Regions from separate parts of the Chungangia koreensis genome, predicted to be linked through region 1. Evidence: a T-box and tRNA genes for the amino acid it is inferred to sense, from the RefSeq annotation. Region 1 holds a T-box; the other holds one or more tRNA genes.
The links. A T-box is a leader RNA that pairs with one kind of tRNA and senses whether it is charged. The one in region 1 lies ahead of serS (serine--tRNA ligase), so its partner is inferred to be a tRNA-Ser.

Region 1 (8,046 bases):
AGAGGCGTGCCAAAAAGTGGGTAGCTGGAGACTTGAGGATATGACTCTCTATGTAACACTTGAGCCTTGCCCCATGTGTTCCGGAGCCATTCTTCAATCTCGGATCCCACGAGTTGTGTACGGGGCACGTGATCCGAAAGCTGGAGCGGTGGATTCATTATATCAACTATTAAATGACAGGCGCTTGAACCATGAGTGCGAAGTAGCAGAAGGTGTGTTATCTGATGAATGTGGCATGCTACTGACAACATTCTTCCGCGAGCTTCGGGAAAAGCGGAAACAGGTGAAGGCAATGGAAAGAGACCAAAAACTATAACAACAAAAAGAAAATCTGCATGGCTTCCTAATTAGAGAAGTCATGCAGATTCTTTTTTGATTAATTAACGGATCACTTCTACCCCGCCCATATATGGACGTAGTACTTCAGGGACAATAATAGAGCCGTCTTCCTGTTGATAGTTTTCAAGGATAGCTGTAACTGTACGGCCAACAGCCAAGCCGCTTCCATTCAATGTGTGGACAAATTCAGGTTTGGCACCTTGTTCACGGCGGAAACGGATATTCGCACGGCGCGCTTGGAAATCCTCGAAGTTACTGCAAGAAGAAATTTCACGATACATATTTTGTGTAGGAATCCACACTTCAATATCGTATTTCTTAGCTGCTGTAAATCCTAAATCCGCTGTGCACATGCTCATTACACGGTATGGAAGACCGAGCAACTGCAATACTTTCTCCGCATGACCCGTCAATTTTTCCAGCTCATCATAAGATTCTTCCGGCTTCACGAAACGTACAAGCTCTACCTTGTTGAACTGATGCTGACGGATCAATCCACGTGTATCACGTCCTGCGGAACCTGCCTCAGAACGGAAACTTGCACTGTAAGCAGCAAAGGCTTGCGGCAAAATATTTCCATCTAAAATTTCATCACGGTAGAAGTTCGTCACTGGCACTTCTGCTGTAGGAATGAGGAAATAATCCTCTTTCTCAATCAAAAACGCATCTTCTTCAAATTTCGGAAGCTGCCCTGTACCCGTTAAACTCGTACGGTTCACTAAGTATGGAGGAAGCATTTCCTCATAGCCATTCTCGTCAATGTGTAAATCCAACATGAAGTTGATCAACGCACGTTCTAAACGCGCACCTAAACCACGATAGAAGACGAAACGGCTACCGGCTACTTTTGCTGCTCGTTCAAAATCTAAAATATTTAAATCAGTTGCTAAATCCCAATGCGGTTTTGGTTCGAAGTTGAATTCCTTTTTCTCGCCCCAATTACGGATTTCAATATTATCATCCTCGGAATCACCTACAGGGACACTTTCATGCGGAATGTTAGGTACGCGCATCATAATATACTCCAAGCGTTCTTCCACTTCACGCAATTCCTCATCATACTTCTTGATATCATCCCCGACTTGGCGCATTTTTGCGATGGCCTCATCTGCGTTTTCTTTATTGCGTTTCATTTCTGCAATTTTTTGGGAAGCGTCATTCCGCTCCGCCTTCAGAACTTCCGTTTTTGAAATCAATTCACGGCGTTTCTTGTCCAACTCTTCGAACTGGTCGAAATCCGTCAGATCCTCCCCGCGTTTTGCGAGTTTTTGCTTCACTTCTTCAAAATGGTCGCGCACATATTTAATGTCCAACATATGCAATTCCTCCTAATATGGATTCCGATGATGGTCGGCAGACGCAAAAAAGCCCTCGTCCCCTTGAGAAAGGGACGAGAGCTACCCGCGTTGCCACCCTGATTGACCGGAAATAATTCCGATCCGCTTAGTTCCATAACGGTAAAGTACCGGCATCAGCCTACTATTCGTTCAGCCATGCAACTCCAGGACGGATTCACAAGTGTCTATACCGGCTTGCACCAACCGCCGGCTCTCTAAAATAAACGTACTTGTTACTGCTTCCCATCATCGTTTCAGATTTGAAATTACACATACTTTACTATAGGATTCAGGTTTTGGCAAGTCCAAGAAATAATTAGCGGACTCCAACTGCATCGAACGCGGCTTTTACACTAACAACTTCTGCACTTGATGCGCCATATAGGTCAGTTGCAGATTGGACTGCAGATGCACGCAGATGGCTGAAGTTAGAAGAAGGTGTCAAGTATTGAGTCAATGAGCGATAGAAAATCTTTCCTAATTTATCATTGCCGATTCCACTTACACTTACACCGTAGTGAGATCCACCGTTCGCCAATAGATAAGCAGCTTTGTTGATGATTCCACTATTGATATGGACACCACCGTAATCTCCAGTACCTGTGTAGCGCACCGAATAGTGGTCAGGATCTCCTTGAATCGTTGGATCACTCATGGAACGAAGAGCATCCCCTTGAATTCCAGGAGTATAAATATCTTCACCCATATCCCAATCCGGATCATTATTGAAATAGAACTCTACTAATGTACCGAATACATCAGACATCGATTCATTAATTGCACCAGACTCATTTTGGTAGATCAATTCTGCTGTTCGATCAGTGACAGCATGAGTCAATTCATGTGCAACTACATCCAATGAACCAGAGAACTCAATAAAGTTAACTCCGTCACCATCTCCATAAATCATTTGTGAGCCAGTCCAACCAGCATTATTGTAACTGCGTCCGTAGTGAACTGTAGAAACAATTTGCGCACCGTTTCCATCGAAACTATCACGGTTGAACACTTGCTTAAAGTAATCATATGTTTGTCCAGCATATACATGTGCATCTACTGCGGCAGCGTCGTAAGACGAACGGAATACATTATCTGCATCTACCCAGAGCTTACCAGGAATACGCGTACGGGATTGCCCATCGTATGTTAGGATTCCGTTGCCCCGTGTAGCATCAGCTAAGTGATAGCCACTTGTATTGTATAGTGTCGTTAAGGATTTCGAATCACCTAAAACTCCATATCCTGTTCCTGTTGAAATCGTTCCTGTTAACCCTTGGCCAGTTCCTGGCTTCGCCGTAGCCATTTTGTTGTAGGAATTAATGATATCACCTGTAATGGCATCTACGAAGTACACATAGTTACCTGGGGAAGGATCAAGGAATTCCATTGTCACTTCGTAAGCAAATCGTGGTTCAGTATCCAATGCATAAATCACTAATTTACTTTGTGGATTCTTTTCGTAAACAGGTGCAGACCCAAGTTCATTTACCAAATCTTTCTCAGCAACTTCAACTGCATCCTTTTTGTTTACTTTAGATGGGCCCTTTAACGCGTCTTTCTTATCCAATTCAGGAAGTGCAGTTCCTGATAGTGCCGTCAAAACACCATCTTTATCGACATGGGCCGTAATGACACCGCCGAATACCGGTACCCCTTTATATACTTGTTGGAACTTTAATACTGAAAAGCCGAGATCATCTTTCTTATCTTCCTTCAATACAAAGTTCACAGAAGGTTCTCCAGAAAACTTAAACACTGACTGTTTGTTTTTCAGATAACTATAGACAACATCCTTTGCTGCTTTTTCGGAAGGGGCAGTCAATTGACCAGATATAAATTGTGGTACTTGATAAGTCCGATTCCATTGAATATCTTCCTTCGTCCCTCCATTGGAAGCTGATACCGGCATGAATGCCGATAAAGCTAAAGTTGTTGCTAATCCGATCGTTGTCCACTTTTTCTTCAATTCATTTCCACTCCTTTTGATAGATTAACAAAATTGTATAACTAATCTAAACAATCAGGAAATAGAGAGGAAGATTCATTTATATCTCATCTCACTCATTCATATAGAACGAACGTTCTGTAAGATATTTTCCATATTTTTCATCAATTTGAAGGAGTTTAACTTTTAAAAATGGATTTCTTTAGGAGGATATAAAAAACCCGCGGTCCTATAAAGACCGCGGGTGAAATATTAAAATAAACCGGTGACAAATCCTTTAGTTCCGTCCCAAAGATTTCCGAAGAAATTACCAATTGCTTGGAACATAAGGGAGAACCAGCCTGCACGTTCAACTGTTTCAGTAGTCACAACTTCTGTTTGTGTATCATTTTCATTTATGAAACCGAAGTTTGTTCCTTCTTTTTTCGTGATTTCAACATGTCCGACAACTGTATCTTTTTTGACTTCAGCTTCAAGTTCTCCATCTTTTACGATTTGATCGTTTAGAACCAGCTTCGGTTCGTATAAGTCTTTCTCACTACTTTTTACAAACATTTCAATTGGTTCCTTCACTTCAATACCAACCGTATCCTCTTTCCCTTTGATAACAGGAATGCTTTCTTGATCTTTAAATGTAAATCCTGCTGGGACAATTTCGGTTTTTGTGAACTGATTGAAACCGTAGTCAAATAATGCACGTGTTGCGTCAAAACGAGCCTTATAGGAGCCAACTCCTTTGGCATCGGTAGCTTTCATGACAACCGTAATAAGGCGTGTCCCATTACGGACAGCGGTACCGGTGAAGTTATGGCCTGCGAAGTTCGTCGTACCTGTTTTTAATCCATCTACGCCAGGGTATTCGTAAACAAAACCAGGCAGCATGAAGTTCCAGTTATCCATCTCGATCGCATCGGAAGTACCTTCTCTAAATGTTTTAGACGGGATACTTGAGGTTTCCAGTACTTCTGGGTAATCCTTTAAAAGGTGGTATGCCAGTTTTGCTACAGATTTCGCCGGCATGACATTTTCGTCTGTTGGACCGCCAACTGGCTCCATTCCTTGAAGATCCTCATTATTCAATCCGGTAGAGTTTACGAAGGAGTAATCAGTTAAGCCAAGTTCATCGGCTTTTTTATTCATCATATCAACGAATTGAGCTTCTGTTCCAGCAATCGTTTCAGCAATCGCAATAGTTGCAGCGTTTGCCGAATAAATAGCCATCGCCTCATATAATTCACGGATTGTGTAGGTTCCATCTGCACGTAACGGAACATTACTCAAAGCGCGGTCTTGAGAAATTTTATATGTGTAATCAGTAACATTGTACGTTTGATCCCAAGAGATTGTACCTTCTTCAATCGCCTCGAATAACAAGTACTCTGTCATCATTTTTGTCATACTTGCAACACCCAATGGCTGATCAGCATTTTGTTCATACAGGATTTGTCCAGTATCTGCATCAATCATTATGGCTCCTGCAACATTCAAATTTAAGCTTCCCTCTTCGGCTTTCGGTTCCAACGGTTGTACTAATAATCCAACGAATAATATAGGTAACAGCATGAGTTTAGCCCATGCTTTTTTGTTTAATGAATTCAATGTCTTACCTCCGGGTTATTAAGTCTCACAAAGGTTATTCTATCACATATTTTCAGCCTGGGGACCCTAATATTGAAAAAGCACCTTTCTGCTTAGTAAAGACGCAGGAAAGGTGCTTAAGTTCCTATATATTATGAAATGGAATAGTTTGGCGCTTCTTTCGTAATTTGAACGTCATGCGGATGGCTCTCTCTGAGTCCCGCACCCGTCATGCGGATAAATTGAGCATTTTCACGCAGTTGATACAAATCCTTTGCCCCACAATAACCCATACCAGATCGGATGCCACCTACCAATTGGTAAATTGAATCCGCCAATGGCCCTTTGTAAGGAAGACGTCCTTCAATTCCTTCAGGCACCAACTTCTTGGCATCCTCTTGGAAATAACGGTCTTTTGAACCTTTCTCCATGGAGGAAATCGAACCCATTCCACGATATACTTTGAACCGTCTGCCTTGGAAGATTTCAGTTTCTCCTGGGCTTTCTGATGTACCTGCAAGTAAGCTTCCAAGCATAACGGCGTGGCCGCCAGCTGCAAGAGCTTTTACAATATCACCCGAATATTTGATTCCACCATCGGCGATGATCGTTTTACCATATTGGCGTGCTACTGTTGCACAATCGTAAACAGCTGTTATTTGTGGAACACCTACACCAGCCACTACACGGGTTGTACAAATGGAACCAGGTCCAATTCCGACTTTCACCACATCGGCCCCTGCTTCAAACAAAGCTTTTGTTCCTTCAGCTGTTGCTACGTTCCCTGCCACAATATCCAAGTCCGGATAAGCATCCCGGATTTTTCTAACGACTTCTAATACGCCTTTTGAATGGCCATGAGCTGTATCGATGACGATGACATCAACACCAGCTTTAACTAAATGATCTACGCGAAGCATACTATCGGAAGAAACGCCAACTGCCGCACCGACAAGCAATCGGCCGTGGCTATCTTTCGCCGCATTCGGGAATTCGATCACTTTTTCAATATCTTTAATTGTGATAAGACCTTTTAAAATCCCTTGCTCATCAACAATCGGCAATTTTTCGATTTTATATTTTTGAAGCATTTTTTCTGCTTCTTCTAAAGTGGTACCTACTGGTGCAGTAATAAGATTTTCTTTCGTCATAACTTCTTCTATCCGTTGAGAATAATCTTGGATGAAGCGCATGTCACGGTTTGTAATAATTCCAACCAGTTTAAGCTCTTCTTCATTATTTACGATTGGAACACCGGAGATGCGGTATTTGCCCATCAAATGCTCAGCATCAAACACTTGATGAGTAGGTGTTAAGAAAAATGGATCTGTAATAACACCATTTTCCGAACGCTTAACAGTTTCAACTAATTCAGCTTGCTCTTCAACACTCATGTTTTTATGGATAATTCCAATACCGCCTTGACGAGCCATAGCAATCGCCATCTTAGCTTCTGTCACGGTATCCATACCAGCACTAATGATCGGGATGTTCAGCTTGATTCTTTCCGTCAGATTTACGGATAAGCTTACATCTTTAGGCAGTACCTCAGACTCTGCTGGAATTAGCAGTACATCATCAAACGTTAAACCTTCTTTGGCAAATTTAGTTTCCCACATATCCTTTATGCCTCCATCTCGCTAAATATTAATAGTAAGGTTATCAACGCAAAATTATGGTGTCAAGGAGATGAAATAAATAAAACTATTCCCATTATTCGTGTAACAGAGATTGAATGTCTTCTTCCATTTTCTTTGGATTGGTTTGAGGTGCATATCTCTTTACTACTTTTCCATTTCGGTCAATTAGAAACTTTGTAAAGTTCCATTTAATCTCTTCATTCAACAAACCTTTCTTTTCAGAAGTAAGGAACTTGAATAGCGGATCTGCATTGCTGCCTTTGACATCCACTTTTTTATACATAGGGAAAGTTACGCCATAGTTCACCTGACAAAACGATAGTGTTTCATTAATTTCATCGAATTCCTGGTTGTTGAATTGGCTGGAAGGAAACCCTAAAAACATAAGTCCTTGATCTTTATAAGTTTCGTAAAGTGATTGGAGTTCCTTAAATTGAGGGGTAAAACCGCACTTACTTGCTGTATTGACAATCACCATTACATTTCCTTCAAAATCTTTTAATGATTGTTCATTCTCATCCGTTCGTTTAACTGAGAAGTCGTATATTGAATTAGACATATGATTCCTCCTTTAGTATTTCCTTAATTATTTCAACGATAACTGTGAGAAGAAAAATAAACAAGTTAGACGACATGGAGTTTTACTGGGATGAGTAGTTTTGAAATTATGATTTGATGTTGAATGATGTTGAAGATATGGAGAAGTTCGCTATTTTGAGTGTTGCGCAATATGAGTGTGTTTCTGCGCAATATGGGAACGTTTCTGCGCAATATGACCAGGAAAAACCGCAATATGATCAAGGTCTAATCGATATAAAATAAACTTTTTCTTGATGAATCAAGTTGTAATATTTTTTACCGTTTACTGTCCAAATGAAGTGAAATACTGTCCAATTCGAAAAAGATTAAAAGAATGGCACTTTCTTTCACTCTTCTTTTCTTTATACAACAAAAAAACCGCTACCTGTCGGTAACGGTCTTCGTATGGCCCAGCGACGTCCTACGACATCCATGGATGGATGAGTGCCGGCTGCGCAACCGGACGTTGCGTCTGCTGCCGGCCTCTCACAGGGGGAATCCCCCAACTACCATCGGCGCGCGAGCTTAACTTCCCTGTTCGGGCTGCGAAACCAGATGGACGGCGGATTTCTTTGTCAGCCGCAGTCGTTCGGTTCTCGCGTATATCATACGCTCCGAGCCTCTCTTC
Region 2 (8,046 bases), on a different contig from region 1:
GCGATACAAAAAAGATTGAAGAAGGTCCCTTTCCGTCTCGTGTTGTTGGATCCCCAACCGGCTCACGTCCGTAAAGTACTGCTATTCAAGGCGGCTGTAGGAGAGAGTGAACTAACCGTACCTTGGTCTGACATTCTACCTCTGGGAACGGAGTTCATAAGAGGGGCTATCCATTCTGTAAATCCTTCTATGAAATGCTTGGAGTATAGGGATCAGTATGGAACCAGTCATCTCCTAGACTATGATGTATTAGTGTTGGCAATTGGGAGTGTGGTTCGAAACATCGATGGAGATGGTTTTGCACTATCAAATATAGAAAATGCAAGGCAGATTCATGGAGTAATCGAGGGAAATATACAGAGAGCAACGACTGTTTTAGAATCTCATGAAAAAAGAAGGCTATTGACATTGGCAGTTGTCGGAGGAGGGATCAGCGGGATTGAAACGGCGTTTGAGTTAAATCAATTCATGAGAACAATGGCTAAGACGGTGGGAGTGGACCCAGAAGAAGTTCAAGTACAACTTGTTCATTCCCGACAAAACTTACTTCCTGACGGAACGGAAAAACTTAGACAAAAACTACTTGAAAAAATGAATCGAAATCAGATTGTACTAAGGAACGATAAAATCGCATTAAAGCAGGAGGGAGGAATGCTCCTCTTAAGTAATGGCGAGAAGATTCCAATTGGAACATCCGTTTGGACAGTAGGTCTACAGCCGAACCCTGTTGTTCAATCGCTTGGACTGCCGTTCGAATCAGATGGAAGACTCAAGACGGATCCGTCCTATCGGATCATCGATTCCGAGGGGATTTATAGTATCGGAGACTGTGCAAACATTGTAGATCCATCTAACGGAAAAACAGACGGAATGACATGTAAAGAAGCCATTAGTCAGGCAAATAGATTAGGAAAGATAATAGCCTTGGATCTGATAGGGTATCCTGCGCCAAAACATCAGTCCATCCGGAAAACCTTCTGTTTCAGTCTCGGTACAGGTGATGCACTTGTCTCGGCAAAGGTTTTCGGAGTTGAGATGATTATCGAGAATAAAATAGCTTGGATCATACGGAAAATCACATGGAATCTTGCCAGTTTTGTCAATTAGGAGGAATACGGATGGATATCGCAGAACTATATAGAACCTATAAATCATTATGTTTTTCAATCTCCTACCAATTGACCGGTTCGATTTCAGATGCCGAGGACGTGGTGCAGGATGTGTTTTTAAAGCTTTCAACCGTCACGATTACGGACCTCGAAGAGCCAAAAGCGTATTTGTGCAAAATGACGGTAAACCGTTGCTACGATGTATTGAAATCTGGAAAAGTTAAACGCGAACAGTATGTTGGTCCATGGTTGCCTGAACCTCTACCAACGGGTAAGAATCAGCTGGAGGAATTAGTCGAACGGTCGGAGCTTTTGAACTACGGGATGTTAGTCTTGCTTGAGCGGCTTACTATAGTGGAAAGGACCGTATTTGTTCTTCGAGAAGCATTAGGATTTGAATACGCTGAAATTGCTAAAATTGTTGGGAAGAACGAAGTGAATTGCAGAAAGATTTTAAGTCGTACAAAAGAAAAAATAGAGCTATCAGATCGTGGGGAACTGCAATCTAACCCCCCTACAGTAGAGTGGATTCACCAGTTTTTAGGTGCACTTGAGCTTGGACAAATGGATCAGGTCATTACCCTCCTTAGCGAAGATGTAACTCTTCTTTCAGACGGCGGCGGGAAAGTGTCTGCTGCGCTTAAACCTATTGTGTCGCGTGATTTTGTTTTACGATTCATCATGGGGATTTTCCAAAATGCATCTAAAAAAGAAGAGGAAATTCGCTTTGAATTAACGGAACTTAATGGCGAAACTGGTGTAATTGTATGGTCTAAAGATGAAATTATGACCGTTGCACTCGTTCATATTGAATCAGGGATGGCGAAGAATTTTTACTTCATCCGAAATCCTGAAAAGTTGAATCATCTCAGTCGGTAAGTCCGCAGCCTTTTGGATCCTATTGAAGAAAAAGACAAAAAATGTTATACTATCTTTTGTCTTACGGAGATGTACCCAAGAGGCTGAAGGGGGCTGACTCGAAATCAGCTAGGGCGTTCACGCGCCGCGGGGGTTCAAATCCTCTCATCTCCGCCATACATATTAGCAATCGACCATCCATTTTTCTGGGTGGTCTTTTATTTTTCTTGTAAATCGGCATTTCAAAAGAATATTGGACAATCATCCGTAATACTGTAGTAGGAAGAGAGGCTGAATTGGGGGAAGACGATGTCCGATATTCACTATTTTCCACGTAGCGTCCAAAGGGAGGAGCTCGTATTAACGAATACGATGATGCTCTTTAGGCGATTGTATCATTATGATTCCGAGCGGTTTAATCGCTTTCTCAACTTGTTAGTCGAAAATGCCGAAACTGATGGCGGGATTGATATGTCCTTAAAGTTCAAGAGCCAGCACGTCGGGGCAATCCTTGACGGGTCGATCAGCCAAGACTCGTTTAAGATTGTGATTGAGACGAAGCCTTATAGCCAGCACCAGATTGGTCATATCCGTCATCACTTCGCATCTTTCCGTGAAGAGCAGCATCAGCTATTTCTCTGGATTAACCCCGAACCGATCGATTTGACCTATAAACAGATCGTCTTGGATGAAATCTCTGATTTTAACGCGGCGAACCGAAAGGAAATTAAATTTGCTACTGTCACATTCAAGGATCTGTGCCATCTCTTGAAGTCCATGGTGGCTGATCATGAAACAGATCTCTTAGCAATGACGGAAGACTATGAGGATTTCTGTTCCACTGCAGGACTTGTGAAGACAATGGAGACAAAGTTACGAGTCGTCCCTGCAGGGGCTTCATTCGAACAGCATATGAGCTTTAATGTCTATTACGACCGGCGGGTGAATTCTTATCAGCCGCATAAGTACATCGGTCTTTATAAGGACAAGGCTGTAAGAGGAATCGGCAAAATTACTTGTATAGCGGATATAGATTATAACCGGATCACCTATAGTCTCATTAAAGCGTCCATATTAGAGGGGACACTTTCTCAACAGATGGAATTTCTCTTGATGAAAGTCATTAAGGATGCAAAGCAGAATTATGGATTCGATTTGACGACGGATTGCCGTTTTTTCTTCGTGGATGGTTTTTATCCAACGTATTTCCGAAAGGATTCGCCATATGGAATTACCGGCAAGCGGTATATCGACTTGGAGAGTGTTGGAGGATACCATAAGAATTTTGATACAAGCGAAATTGCGGAGGTTTTAACGGGCAAGGGCTGGAAGTGAAGAAGGAGAGGCTTATGCCTCTCCTTCTTTCATATTTAAACGTTCTAAAATTCTTCGTTTACGGTAAAGCATCTGCCCGGCTTCCGCAATATCGTTGATTGCGGAGCGGTTAATGAACGCTCCAAATACAAGACCTGCTACTGGAACCATTTGAAAGAGCTTCTGCCAACCATAGTTATCTCTATAGGAGAAAACGACTTCTCGCCAACCCTGTAATTCGGACATTGCTTCTCTTTTTTCAACAGTTCCATCTTTGAAAGCCGAAAGCTGTTTTAAGATGGCTTGTTTTCCGACGATATCCGATGAAACAAATTGTAAGCACTTAATGATGAATAAGCGTTCTTTCTTATCCTTAGGATCGTATCCATAGCAGATGGCAATGTCCTGAAGTGTTTTCAATTGCAGCCCTAACAATAGCGGGATATCAAGTGATGAAGTAATGATTCCTCCGAAACCAGTACTTGCCCCTTGGATTGTTGCGACTTTCCTCCGGCCTTTTGTCATTTTATCAACTGCCTCGTCCATGGTTTGGACAGACAACCCTTGAACGTCCTCTAATGTTTCGACGAAATGATTCGGGAAGTATGCGGGTATTCTAACCGTTGAACTCAGATAACTGCCGCCTGTCTGCACATACTGACCTAATTCATCTAATAACAATCCGATTTTATGTTGAATAAAGGCTGGGGTGAAACGGTCCAGCAGCTTAAAAGGCAATCTTCCGAGCCGTTCCCAAAACCATAATCCGCTTTGGTCCTTTTCCCAGTCTTCTACTTTATGTAATTCGTCTAGTAACCATCTTCGATCTTCAATCACTACACAAACCTCTTTCCTTTTGTATACCTTATTAACGAATATAGTATGAAAAAGATTCATGAAATAATAATCCCGCAGGAAAACTGACCTGCGGGAGACTATTATTGTAGGGGTAATGGTTCTTCTTTTAATTCACCAATCGCTACCTCAGACCGTTCTTCCAAGGATTTGCGTAAATGGACTGTTGCCGTTTTACCGTCGTCATGGATTTTGTCAATCCAGACAGAAACACCATTGTAGGATACTTCAAATTCATCAGGTGAGGCGACAATTTGCTTTGCACGATCGTATTGCATAGGAAAACTCCCTTCACTTTTTGCGTTTGCGACTTTTTGGATCCAATTCTGCTAATTCTTTTGAGAACTCCGCAGCAATATCCTGGGGAGGGATTTTTTGATTTTTTGGTGTCTGTGGCAATGACTGCTTATTTGTTCCCTTGCTTTTACTATCATCTCTTCCCATAATTACGCTCCTTTGCATGTATTCCTTTTTAATATGAGTTGGAATTGAAAAAACATGCAGGAACAAAAACCCGGAAATGCAACCATTTCCGGGTTAAGTCTTCATATTACAGATTTATTTTCAGTTGGAACAGGTGGATCGTCCTCGCCAAAGGTGAATAGTTCATTTTCGTTCGAACCTATAATTGTGACTAACAAAAGGAAACACAAAAAGCTTTTCATCTACAAATCCTCCCATTTCTCCACATTTCTTTGTTTGTAGATGACATTATTCGCTTTTTGATAAAATTCTCCTGCTAACTTGAATTTGTTTTGATGGAATAAGTGGTCTCCAAGTAGTATTGAGTATTTTTGAATGTGTCTCAGATCGAAAGTTTTTTCAAAATGTTTGACTGCTTCTTTAAGCAAATGATCTAAGTTCTGTCTATTTGTATGGAGCGCCTTGTAAATAGAAAAATGGTAGTGATACGTAATCGGTAAAGCTGAACGGTCTTGGGTTAATTCATTCTTTAAATAATCGATGCCTTTTTGGCACCAGCGCAAAACTAACATAGAATTACCTAACTTAGAATATTCCACGATAAGTGCATGAATTGTCACTAAAACCTTTCCATGATGTTGCTCTGTTTTCTTCAAGTCTAAGCTTATATGAAAATATTCTAAAGCTTTCTCAGAATTACCTTCAAGGGAATAAAGGGTTCCTAAGTTGTGATAACACATTCCTTTGTAATAAGGCAGATTGAAATCTTCTGCAAGTTTCAATGCAAGTGAATAGTTTTCTCTTGCCTTTTTGAAATGGTTCAGATTTCTATAGGAGATGCCTAATAGTATGTAACAATCCATTGCCCGTTCAAAGTATAAATGATTTTTATAATACTCTAATGCGGTTGTCGTAAAATTCACGGAGCTGAAGTTTTCACCGTTTTTGTGATAGATATTACCCAATATGCTATGGAAGTCTGCAAGTTCCCAGTCTTCCAGCAATGCCTTTTTAGTCAGTTCCAAATTCTTTTCCAATGACAGGAGACTGCTGTGAAACTTGTACTCAAAAAACTCAAATAGTCCAACATTAATATTGAAGATGAATTTCTGATGGTGATCGAACTGATCCTCGACTGACCGCAGTGCCTCTATAAATGGAGATAGGTCTTGATCTTGATCCTGCAAAATGAGGAATAGGCGGAACATGAGTAGATTGTATGTGTAAAAGTTATGTAAGTTTTGAAAGTGTATTTTATGTTCGGCAAATTGCTGTAAATATTCACGTATTTCTTCTTTATTTCTCTTTAAAATCCCTTCTTTGTAAACAGCTTGCAACGATGAGATGATTCGACTTTCATCTTGATGTGATAGCTCTTTAATCTCAATTCCCAGCTTATTTAGTAAAAGTTGAAGAACTTCCTCACTCGGAATGGCGGTTCCATTTTCGATTTTACTCAAATGAGAAGCAGAACATATGCCCTCTGCCAATGTGGATTGCTTCATCTTTTGTTTAAACCGTTCCTGGCGAATCATTTGACCAATGCTGCTCATACTTCTCACCTGCCTCGTCTCGCTCATATATGTTAATCAGTTTAAAAACCGGAAGACAGCTCTTCCGGTTTTTTGATCACTATAGATCTTCCCAAAACCTTACTCTCTTTTGCTTAAAGATTGCTCTCTCCGCTTTTTGGAAGTAATCCATTGCTTTTTTATAATCTTCGTTTTGTGCGTAATGATCGATTAACAATACCGAATACTTGTGGATGTATCGGTAGTCGTCAATTTTTTCGAAATGAGCAATGGCTTCTTTTAAAATCTCTTCTTTATCTAAAGCATTACTGTGCAGCGCCCCGTATATTAAATAATGATATCGATAAGATTCAGCAAGTGCACTGTGATTATCATCATATTCCTTGTCCAATATGTTGAGTCCTTTTTTGCACCAACGAATCACTTGGATGGAATTGTTTAGTTTTGAATATTCATTAATGAGAGCCAAAATGGTGGCTATTCGTCCTTCTTTTATCTTCATATGGTATTTAGATTCAAGGCTAAGGTGATAATACTCAATTGACTTTTCTGGGTTTCCTGCCATTGCGTGGAGTCTGCCTAAGTTATGGTGAAACATGGACTGGTAACTATTCAAACCAAGCTCGTTTGCTAACTTTTGACCCAACAAATAACTTTCCTTCGCTTTTTCAAGCTGATTTGTATTTTTGAAGGAAATACCTAAAATAATATAGCAATCAATAGCTCGTATTAAATATAAGTTGTCTCTAAAGAAGCGCATCGCTTTAGATATATATTGAATCGCCCTGAAATATTCATCTATTTTCATATAGGTAGTCCCTATAAAATTGTAGAAGTCTGCAAGCTCCCAAGCTTCAATTTGCACCATTTTTATTAACTCGAAAGAGCGCTCCAAAATTTCAATACTTTTTTGGAATTCAAACTGGGAGTAATAGTAGATTCCCATATTTAGATGGAAGATGAATTTTTGTCGTTCATTAAACTGACTAGCCACCAACTCTAAAGTTTCTATGAATGGGGAAACATCCTGTTCTCGTAAAACAAGGAATAATCTGCACATGAGGAGATTATAGGTATAAAAGTTATCCATGGACTTAAATTGAATTTTTTGTCCCGCGAACTGGAGAAGGAAATCTCTTATTTGTTCGTGGTCCCGATTTAATACGGCGTCCTTATACATAGTTTCAAGCCGATCTATAATTTGCTCCTCTTCTTCCACTGAGTATTCGCTCATCTGGACATTTAATTTCTCCAGTAGTAGATTTGCAATTTCTTCACTTGGAATGGCTGAATTATTTTCAATCTTGCTTAAATGAGAGGCGGAGCAAATACCTGCCGCCAATGTTGACTGTTTCATGTTTTGTTTTATTCGTTCCTGACGGATCAGATGTCCGATCCTGCTCATACTGTTTCACCTGTCTTCCTCTTATGTTACTAAGTCTACAACATTTCACATAATTCGACACGGAAAATAGGACAAATGACACTTGGGAAATTTTCTTCTAAAACCTCAAATATTTTGCCTTATTTTTTAAAAATTTCCCGGTCCTGTTGTTAAAAAACAAGTGGTTTGGAAACGCTTGCGATTATTGTAATATTCTGTGCTAAAATTAGTAAGATTAAGAGACAAGGGGGTACTTATGAAAAACACTGGGGAAGTGGTACTGTGCATTAAAAGTCTTTCAAAGAAATTCGGGAACAAAACAGTTCTGAATGGAATTGACTTGGAAGTCTATAAGGGGCAGATCATTGGATACATCGGACCAAATGGTGCAGGGAAGAGCACAACTGTAAAAATTATGCTTGGCCTATTGGATGGTTATAGTGGTTCTGTTGAACTATTTGGTAAAGATATTTCTTCTGACAATTATACATATAAACGAAAAATTGGCTACGTGCCGGAGACGGCAGAATTGTACGAGAATCTAACGGCTGCAGAATATTTGGTCTTCGTT

Region 2: it encodes a tRNA-Ser, which carries the amino acid that the T-box ahead of serS (serine--tRNA ligase) is inferred to sense. The anticodon was not compared.

Annotation. Positions count from the first base shown of each region.
Region 1 covers NZ_JBHSEC010000010.1:8,013-16,058, forward strand. The annotation lists gene tadA (tRNA adenosine(34) deaminase TadA) at 1-316, shown strand, start outside; gene serS (serine--tRNA ligase) at 381-1,655, opposite strand; T-box leader at 1,723-1,935, opposite strand; gene ACFOZY_RS07185 (M4 family metallopeptidase) at 1,993-3,642, opposite strand; gene ACFOZY_RS07190 (serine hydrolase) at 3,874-5,220, opposite strand; gene guaB (IMP dehydrogenase) at 5,352-6,818, opposite strand; gene ACFOZY_RS07200 (glutathione peroxidase) at 6,913-7,398, opposite strand; gene ACFOZY_RS07205 (hypothetical protein) at 7,515-7,661, shown strand.
Region 2 covers NZ_JBHSEC010000001.1:242,051-250,096, forward strand. The annotation lists gene ACFOZY_RS01510 (NAD(P)/FAD-dependent oxidoreductase) at 1-1,107, shown strand, start outside; gene sigJ (RNA polymerase sigma factor SigJ) at 1,119-1,988, shown strand; tRNA gene ACFOZY_RS01520 (tRNA-Ser) at 2,054-2,144, shown strand; gene ACFOZY_RS01525 (hypothetical protein) at 2,277-3,302, shown strand; gene ACFOZY_RS01530 (EcsC family protein) at 3,315-4,118, opposite strand; gene ACFOZY_RS01535 (small, acid-soluble spore protein, H family) at 4,220-4,414, opposite strand; gene ACFOZY_RS01540 (YfhD family protein) at 4,428-4,580, opposite strand; gene ACFOZY_RS01545 (helix-turn-helix domain-containing protein) at 4,802-6,112, opposite strand; gene ACFOZY_RS01550 (helix-turn-helix domain-containing protein) at 6,192-7,496, opposite strand; gene ACFOZY_RS01555 (ABC transporter ATP-binding protein) at 7,732-8,046, shown strand, end outside.